Regions from separate parts of the Limnobaculum parvum genome, predicted to be linked through region 1. Evidence: predicted binding sites of a transcription regulator. Region 1 holds the regulator's gene; the other holds the start of a gene.
The links. The regulator PhoB, encoded in region 1, activates phosphate uptake and scavenging genes when phosphate is short. The targets are predictions, from matches to a motif close to CTGTCATAAAACTGNCNNAT.
Positions count from the first base shown of each region.

Region 2: pstS (phosphate ABC transporter substrate-binding protein PstS) is a predicted target of PhoB. The motif match lies at 1,823-1,842, and genes of this name have one in related genera.

Region 1 covers NZ_CP029185.2:1,915,806-1,919,233, forward strand. The annotation lists partial or broken gene phoR (phosphate regulon sensor histidine kinase PhoR) at 1-1,135, opposite strand, end outside; gene phoB (phosphate regulon transcriptional regulator PhoB) at 1,159-1,848, opposite strand; gene sbcD (exonuclease subunit SbcD) at 2,140-3,393, shown strand; gene HYN51_RS07865 (AAA family ATPase) at 3,393-3,428, shown strand, end outside.
Region 2 covers NZ_CP029185.2:3,736,854-3,740,281, reverse strand. The annotation lists gene HYN51_RS15850 (autotransporter outer membrane beta-barrel domain-containing protein) at 1-1,536, opposite strand, end outside; gene pstS (phosphate ABC transporter substrate-binding protein PstS) at 1,947-2,987, shown strand; gene pstC (phosphate ABC transporter permease PstC) at 3,050-3,428, shown strand, end outside.

The DNA.
Region 1 (3,428 bases):
ATGGGTCTACACGATAAAAACGTTCCGTTAAATGGGCGATATGCTGTGGTTCAATGCCGGAACCATTATCCTTCACGCTAAACTGTGCTCCACGTGGGGTTAATTTCCAACTGACATAGATATCCGTTCCCGATGGCGTATGAATGATGGCGTTATACACCAAATTAGATATCGCGCTATAAAGCTGTTCCTGATTACCTAACACTTGCAGCTTGGCATCAACATCAAAATAGAGTTGATGTTCGCCGTTACTCAAAATATTGGCTTCACGAGCAAGGTTATCCAACAATACTGGAACATTAATCTTTTCATTTAATGCATAGCGAGGAGCGGCTTCGATGCGTGATAGCGTCAGTAATTGATTCACCAGACTGCTCATGCGTTCGGTTTGTCCCTTCATGCTGGTCAAAGCCTTATGACGAATATCGGGCCTAGTGTCATCATCCCCCAACATTTCGATATAACCCTGTAAAACGGTAAGCGGCGTTTTCAACTCATGGCTCACGTTGGTGAAGAATTTACGGCGAACTTCTTCCAACTGCTTTATTTGTGATACATCACGGGCGGAGATCAGCATATGACCTTCATCGTAGGACATCACCCGAAACTCAATATAACTATCATGATTGAATTGTAGGGTTAGCGGCTCAGCAAATTGTTTGCGTTTAATAAACTCAGCAAATTGCGGATAGCGAATCAAATTGAGAATGTGCTGACCATTGTCTTCCGGCCAGCGAAACCCCAGCATTTGTTGAGCCAGTTTGTTACACCAAAAGATATGCCCACTTTCCGTACTCAGCACCACCGCATCAGGTAGCGATTCGGCACCGCTACGAAATCGTTTAATCAGGGAGGCCAACTCTCGGCGGCGTTGACGATTACGATGCTGCATTTGATACAGGCCGTAGAATAACGGCTCCCAGCTTCCCCGGCCTGACGGAGGCATAATACTGCGATCCAGCCATAACCAGTGAGACAGTTTCAGCAGGTTATAAAAATGCCACAGTAAGGCACAAAGCGCCGAAATCAGCAGTAACTGTGTCAAATGACCAATAAAAATGCTTAACAGCAATGCCGGAAGGCAAAACAGCAACAGCTCAATGACGATTCTCTTCCACGATAGGCGTTCTAGCACAATCGAATCCCTAACCAGTTAACTTAAAAGCGAGTTGAAAAACGATAGCCTGAACCGCGCACAGTTTGTAGCATCTTGTCATAACCGCTGTCCTCAAGGGTTTTCCGCAAGCGACGAATAAATACGTCAACGGTACGATCTTCAACATACACATTCGTTCCCCATACCTGATTAAGTAGCTGTTCGCGACTATAAACACGTTCAGGATGGCTCATAAAGAAATGCAGCAGCTTATATTCTGTTGGCCCCATATCCAGCGGTTTATCGTCTGCCATTACCCGATGCGATGAGGGATCTAACGTTAAGCCATCAAAGACCAAAGCTTCATGCTCGGTCATGGGAGAAGTTCGACGCATCACCGCTTTAATTCGCGCCAGCAGTTCTTTAGGGGAAAACGGCTTGGTCACATAATCATCCGCCCCAGACTCCAGCCCTTGAACCCGATCTTCCTCTTCACCACGGGCGGTTAGCATCACCACCGGAATCGCCTTCATCAGAGGATCGCGCTTCAGATATTTAAGCAATTGAATACCGGAGCCGCCCGGTAGCATCCAGTCCAGTAAGATCAGATCAGGAAAAGGTTCGATAAGTAAAGATTGTGCTGTAGTAAAATCCAGCGCTTCAATGGCCAGATAGCCATGTTGTTCAAGAACAAGAGAAATCATTTCCCGGATAGGTGCTTCATCCTCAACCACCAATATGCGTTTTATCATGCGGGCTCTGCTCTTTGTTGTTTTTTCTCAACACAATGCGAGTTGAATGATTATATACCCTAATAATTTGAGTTGCAGAAACGTCAATAACTTAGTCAATCTCTCAGCAACCCAAAGTACGATAGATTATAGTGCGTTAGCATTATGCTACAGATATATGACACTTTTATTACGTTAACAACGCTTTCTGTTAATTGATGCGTCCACTAAGGTAGTCCTGACCCTCTCTGCTGCGTATAATCCCTAATGACCATAGCGCACCACATGGCTATTTTTTGACTGAGAGGATTCATGCGCATAATTCACACTTCTGACTGGCATCTTGGACAATACTTTTTTACCAAAAGCCGTGCGGCTGAACATGTAGAATTTTTGCGCTGGTTAACTGACAAAGTCACCGAACACCAAGTTGATGCGATTATTGTCGCGGGTGATGTTTTCGATACCACCTCTCCTCCCAGCTATGCCCGTGAATTATATAATCAATTTATTGTAGGATTGCAGCCAACCGGTTGCCAACTGGTGGTATTAGGGGGAAATCATGACTCGGTTGCCATGCTGAATGAATCCAGAGAACTGCTGACCTATCTTAATACTCAGGTGATAGCCAGTGTAGCTCAACAGCCTGAACAACAGCTTATCGTTCTGAATAACTCACAGGGTGAGCCTGGTGCATTGGTGTGCGCTATTCCGTTTATTCGTGCCAAGGATGTTCTGTCCAGCCAAGCGGGTCAGTCAGGGAGCGAAAAACAGCAAGCCTTGTTGGAGGCTATCAGTCAGCACTATCAACAGATATACCAACTGGCAAAGGAAAAGCAGCAACAGTACGCCAAACCTTTACCGATTATTGTTACCGGACACTTAACTACGGTTGGCGCATCCACCTCCGACTCCGTTCGTGATATCTATATCGGTACGCTAGATGCTTTCCCGGCGCAGGCATTTCCCCCTGCCGACTACATTGCTTTAGGCCATATTCACCGACCACAAAAAGTAGCCAAATCAGAATATATTCGCTATTCAGGTTCCCCCATCCCCTTGAGTTTTGATGAAACCGGTCAAGAAAAAAGTGTGGTGCTGGTAGAGTTTACCGCTCAGACAGCGCCGCAGATTACATTACTTACCGTGCCGCAATTTCAGCCAATGCGCTTAATTAAAGGTGATATTGAGGAAATAAAATCTGCGTTGGAAGGTTTTCGACATCATCAGGAACAGAAAACCATCTGGCTAGATATTGAGGTGGATTCCCGTCTTTACCTGAATGATATTCAACGACAAATACAGCAAATAGCCGAGCAATTGCCGGTTGAGGTGATATTACTGCGCCGCAGTAAAGCCCTAACTCAGCAGGCCATTCAACGTCAGGAAAAAGAGACGCTGTCAGAACTTACGGTAACCGAAGTCTTCGAACGCAGGCTGGTGCTCGATGACGACGATGATCAACGTACCCATCAGCAACATCAACGAGTACGTCAGTTATTCCATACATTGGTAGAAGAAATGGCCGAACAATCTGAGCACCCGGTTGATAAAGGAGCCGTCTGATGCGTATTCTTAGCCTGCGGCTTAAAAACATTAAC
Region 2 (3,428 bases), 1.8 Mb from region 1:
ACCGGTTGCGTTGATTTGCGCCTGAGCATTTGGCGAATAGCTGCTGGTACCAGCTGCCTGTAACCCGGACGCCAGACTACCGCTGGTGGTAATATTGCCACCGTTAAGCGTAACGGCACCGCCATTCCAGGCATAGACACCGCGACCAATATCTCCGGTGGTGGTGATATTGGTATTGTTAGCCGTTATTTGGGCATTGGCACTGTTATTAGCGGTAAGGCCATAGGCGTTGGTACCTGCGGTGGTGATGGTAGCATTATTTAAGGTGATTATTCCTGTGGCCACAGGATCGTTTAACCAAGACATCACGGCATGTGAGTTATTGCCTTTGGTGGCAAAAAGAGTGCCGGTGGCCGTCAGGGTACCGTTGTTAACTACTCTGGCTGCAATAGTCCGGTTAGCGCCATCCATAGTGACGCTACCGCCGGTTAAGGTCACCGTTCCTCCATTTTCAGAACCTACGCCAATGGGTGCATTGCCACCGTTTGTTCCTGCACCTTTAACATTAATTACCGTATTAATTAGATTAATACCTGAAGCTGAACCGGAAGCATAAGCGCCCATGCCGTTGGTGCCTATGTCGGTAAGGGCAATAGAATTATTGGAGATATCCGCAATCCCTCCATTGCTGGCGGATACACCAACTGATTTTTCTCCGTTCATGATGATGTTACTGCCGTTGACGACGGCGTGGCTGCCACTACCATCAGCGGAAATACCCGCGCTGGTAGCACCGTTGGCAACGATATTACCCCCTGCAATATTGACGCCGCCGCCCCGGTTAACATCAACCACCAAGTTATTAGCGCCATTAGCTGTAAGGTTAGTATTTTGGGTGGTAATCAATGCACCAATACGAGCAGATTGCAGTGCGGGCGCATAGTTGGTGGAGTTGGTGGTCACAGAACCACCGATTAAATCTACTTGTGTTACCGGCATTAATGGGTTGTTAGAGCCGTAAGCCTGTACGCCAAGGCCGAAATTTCCCAGTGTGGTGATCGTGGCATTTTCGGCACGGATATAACCGCCGCCATTATCCGGATTATCACCCGCAGCGGAAAGACCACGAACATAAGCCCCGGCTGCTGCGAAAGTCCCCCCAGTAATAAACACGTTACCGTTACTGGTGGCAGAAACCACCGAGCTGGCATCGCCGTTGCTGGCCTGAGTGGCGCTTAACTGGGCATTGGTGTTATTGAGTGTAACGACGCTGTTAGTACCACGTGCATTAACCGCGCGGGATCCGGCGGTGCTGTTCCACACATTACTGATATTACTGTTAGATAAAGTGATGTTCCCGCCGTCCAGAGCCGAAACCGCCCCGTCATTTGAACTTCCTACGCTGGAACTAACCGTAATATTATTTCCAGAACCGATATCATTGGTATTAGCTTTAATTTGTGAATATGTGTTGTTGTCAGTCAGTGGAATAGTTGCGCCATTCGCCTGATTCAATAGACTTGGAAAACTACAGATCAATATCGTTGATAATATTGATAAAGTAAATTTTCTCTCAAAGGTGTTTTTAGTCAACATAGGATGCACCGCCATTACTTATATATGTAGTTAAATGCGTAGTAATCACCTACGTAAATTAAATGTAGCACTGGTATTATTAACGGGTTGGAAGGTAGACGATAAATTGCTTAATAAACAACCTAAGCTCATGTGTTGTTTATGAATAAAAATTCAATAAGAAAAAAGTATTAATTTATAGAAATGGGAAGTGTGAAAAAAGAAGGGAATAAAATGTCATTATTGCTATCAACCGCTTCGGGTAACATTTCATAAAAACATGGCTTAGTTAAATCAAAATTTCTCACTGTCATAAAACTGTAACCTAGTTGACATTATACTGTCACTAAACGGTCTTATCTTTGCGCTTGTACTCATCACCAGTCTGATTTTTAACGATACAGAGCCAATAAATTCCTTTAGGAGGAATGATGAAACTGACACGTACAACCATTGCTTATGGTATTGCAGCAGCTGTTTCTCTGACAACTTTGTCAGCATTTGCGGCAGAGAATATTACCGGTGCCGGTGCTACGTTCCCTGCACCCGTCTATGCAAAATGGGCGGATAGCTATCAAAAAGAGAGCGGTAATAACATTAACTATCAAGGGATTGGTTCGTCCGGTGGCGTTAAGCAAATTAATGCCAATACGGTAGATTTTGGTGCGTCAGATGCGCCTCTGGATGAGGAAAAGCTGGCTAAAGATGATCTATTCCAGTTCCCAACCGTCATTGGCGGTGTGGTATTGGCGGTGAATGTTCAGGGAATTAAATCAGGGGAATTAACCCTAGATGGAAAAACCTTGGGCGATATCTATCTGGGTACGGTGAAAAAGTGGAACGATCCGGCGATTGTTAAACTGAATCCTGGCGTCAAACTGCCAGAGCAGGATATCGCAGTAGTGCGTCGTGCCGATGGTTCAGGAACCTCTTTCGTGTTCACCAGCTATTTGGCAAAAGTGAATCCAGATTGGAAAGAGAAGGTTGGGGTTGGTTCTACCGTTAAATGGCCGGTGGGCTTAGGTGGTAAAGGTAATGATGGTATTGCAGCCTTTGTTCAGCGTTTGCCGGGTTCTATTGGTTATGTTGAGTATGCTTACGCTAAGCAAAATAATCTGGCCTATACCAAACTAATATCAGCAGATGGTGAAGCGGTAAGCCCAACTCAGCAATCGTTCAGTGCGGCGGCTAAAGGTATCGACTGGTCTAAATCTTTTGCTCAGGATCTGACCTTCCAGAAGGGCAAAGATGTATGGCCGATTACTTCAACCACGTTTATTTTGGTACACAAAACTCAGAAAGATGCCAAACGTGGCGCAGAAGTACTGAAGTTCTTTGACTGGGGCTACAAAAAAGGCGGCTCTCTGGCAACAGAGCTTGATTATGCGGTACTGCCAGACACGGTGACTGAACAAGTTCGTGCAGCCTGGAAAACACAGGTTAAAGATAGCAGCGGTAAAGCGCTCTATTAATCATTCCTAACCGCCCTCTTCCGATAGATGGAAGAGGGCCGTAAATATGAAAGAGAGACTTAATGGCGGTACATAAGCCGGTAATGAAAGCGCCGGGAAAGAAGGGTGATATTATTTTTGGCGCGCTGGTTAAACTGGCAGCGCTGATTACGCTTTTATTATTGGGCGGCATAATCATCTCTCTGGTGATTGCTTCATGGCCTAGCATTCAAAAGTTTGGCATCAGCTTTCTCTGGCATAAAGAGTGGGATGCGCCAGCCGATGAGTTTGGGGCGCTGGTTCCCATTTATGGCACCATCGTAACGTCCATCATTGCGTTACTTATTGCCGTACCGGTAAGTTTTGGTATCGCGCTGTTCCTGACTGAACTGTCACCTAAATGGTTAAAACGCCCATTGGGTATTGCCATTGAACTATTGGCGGCTATACCCAGCATTGTTT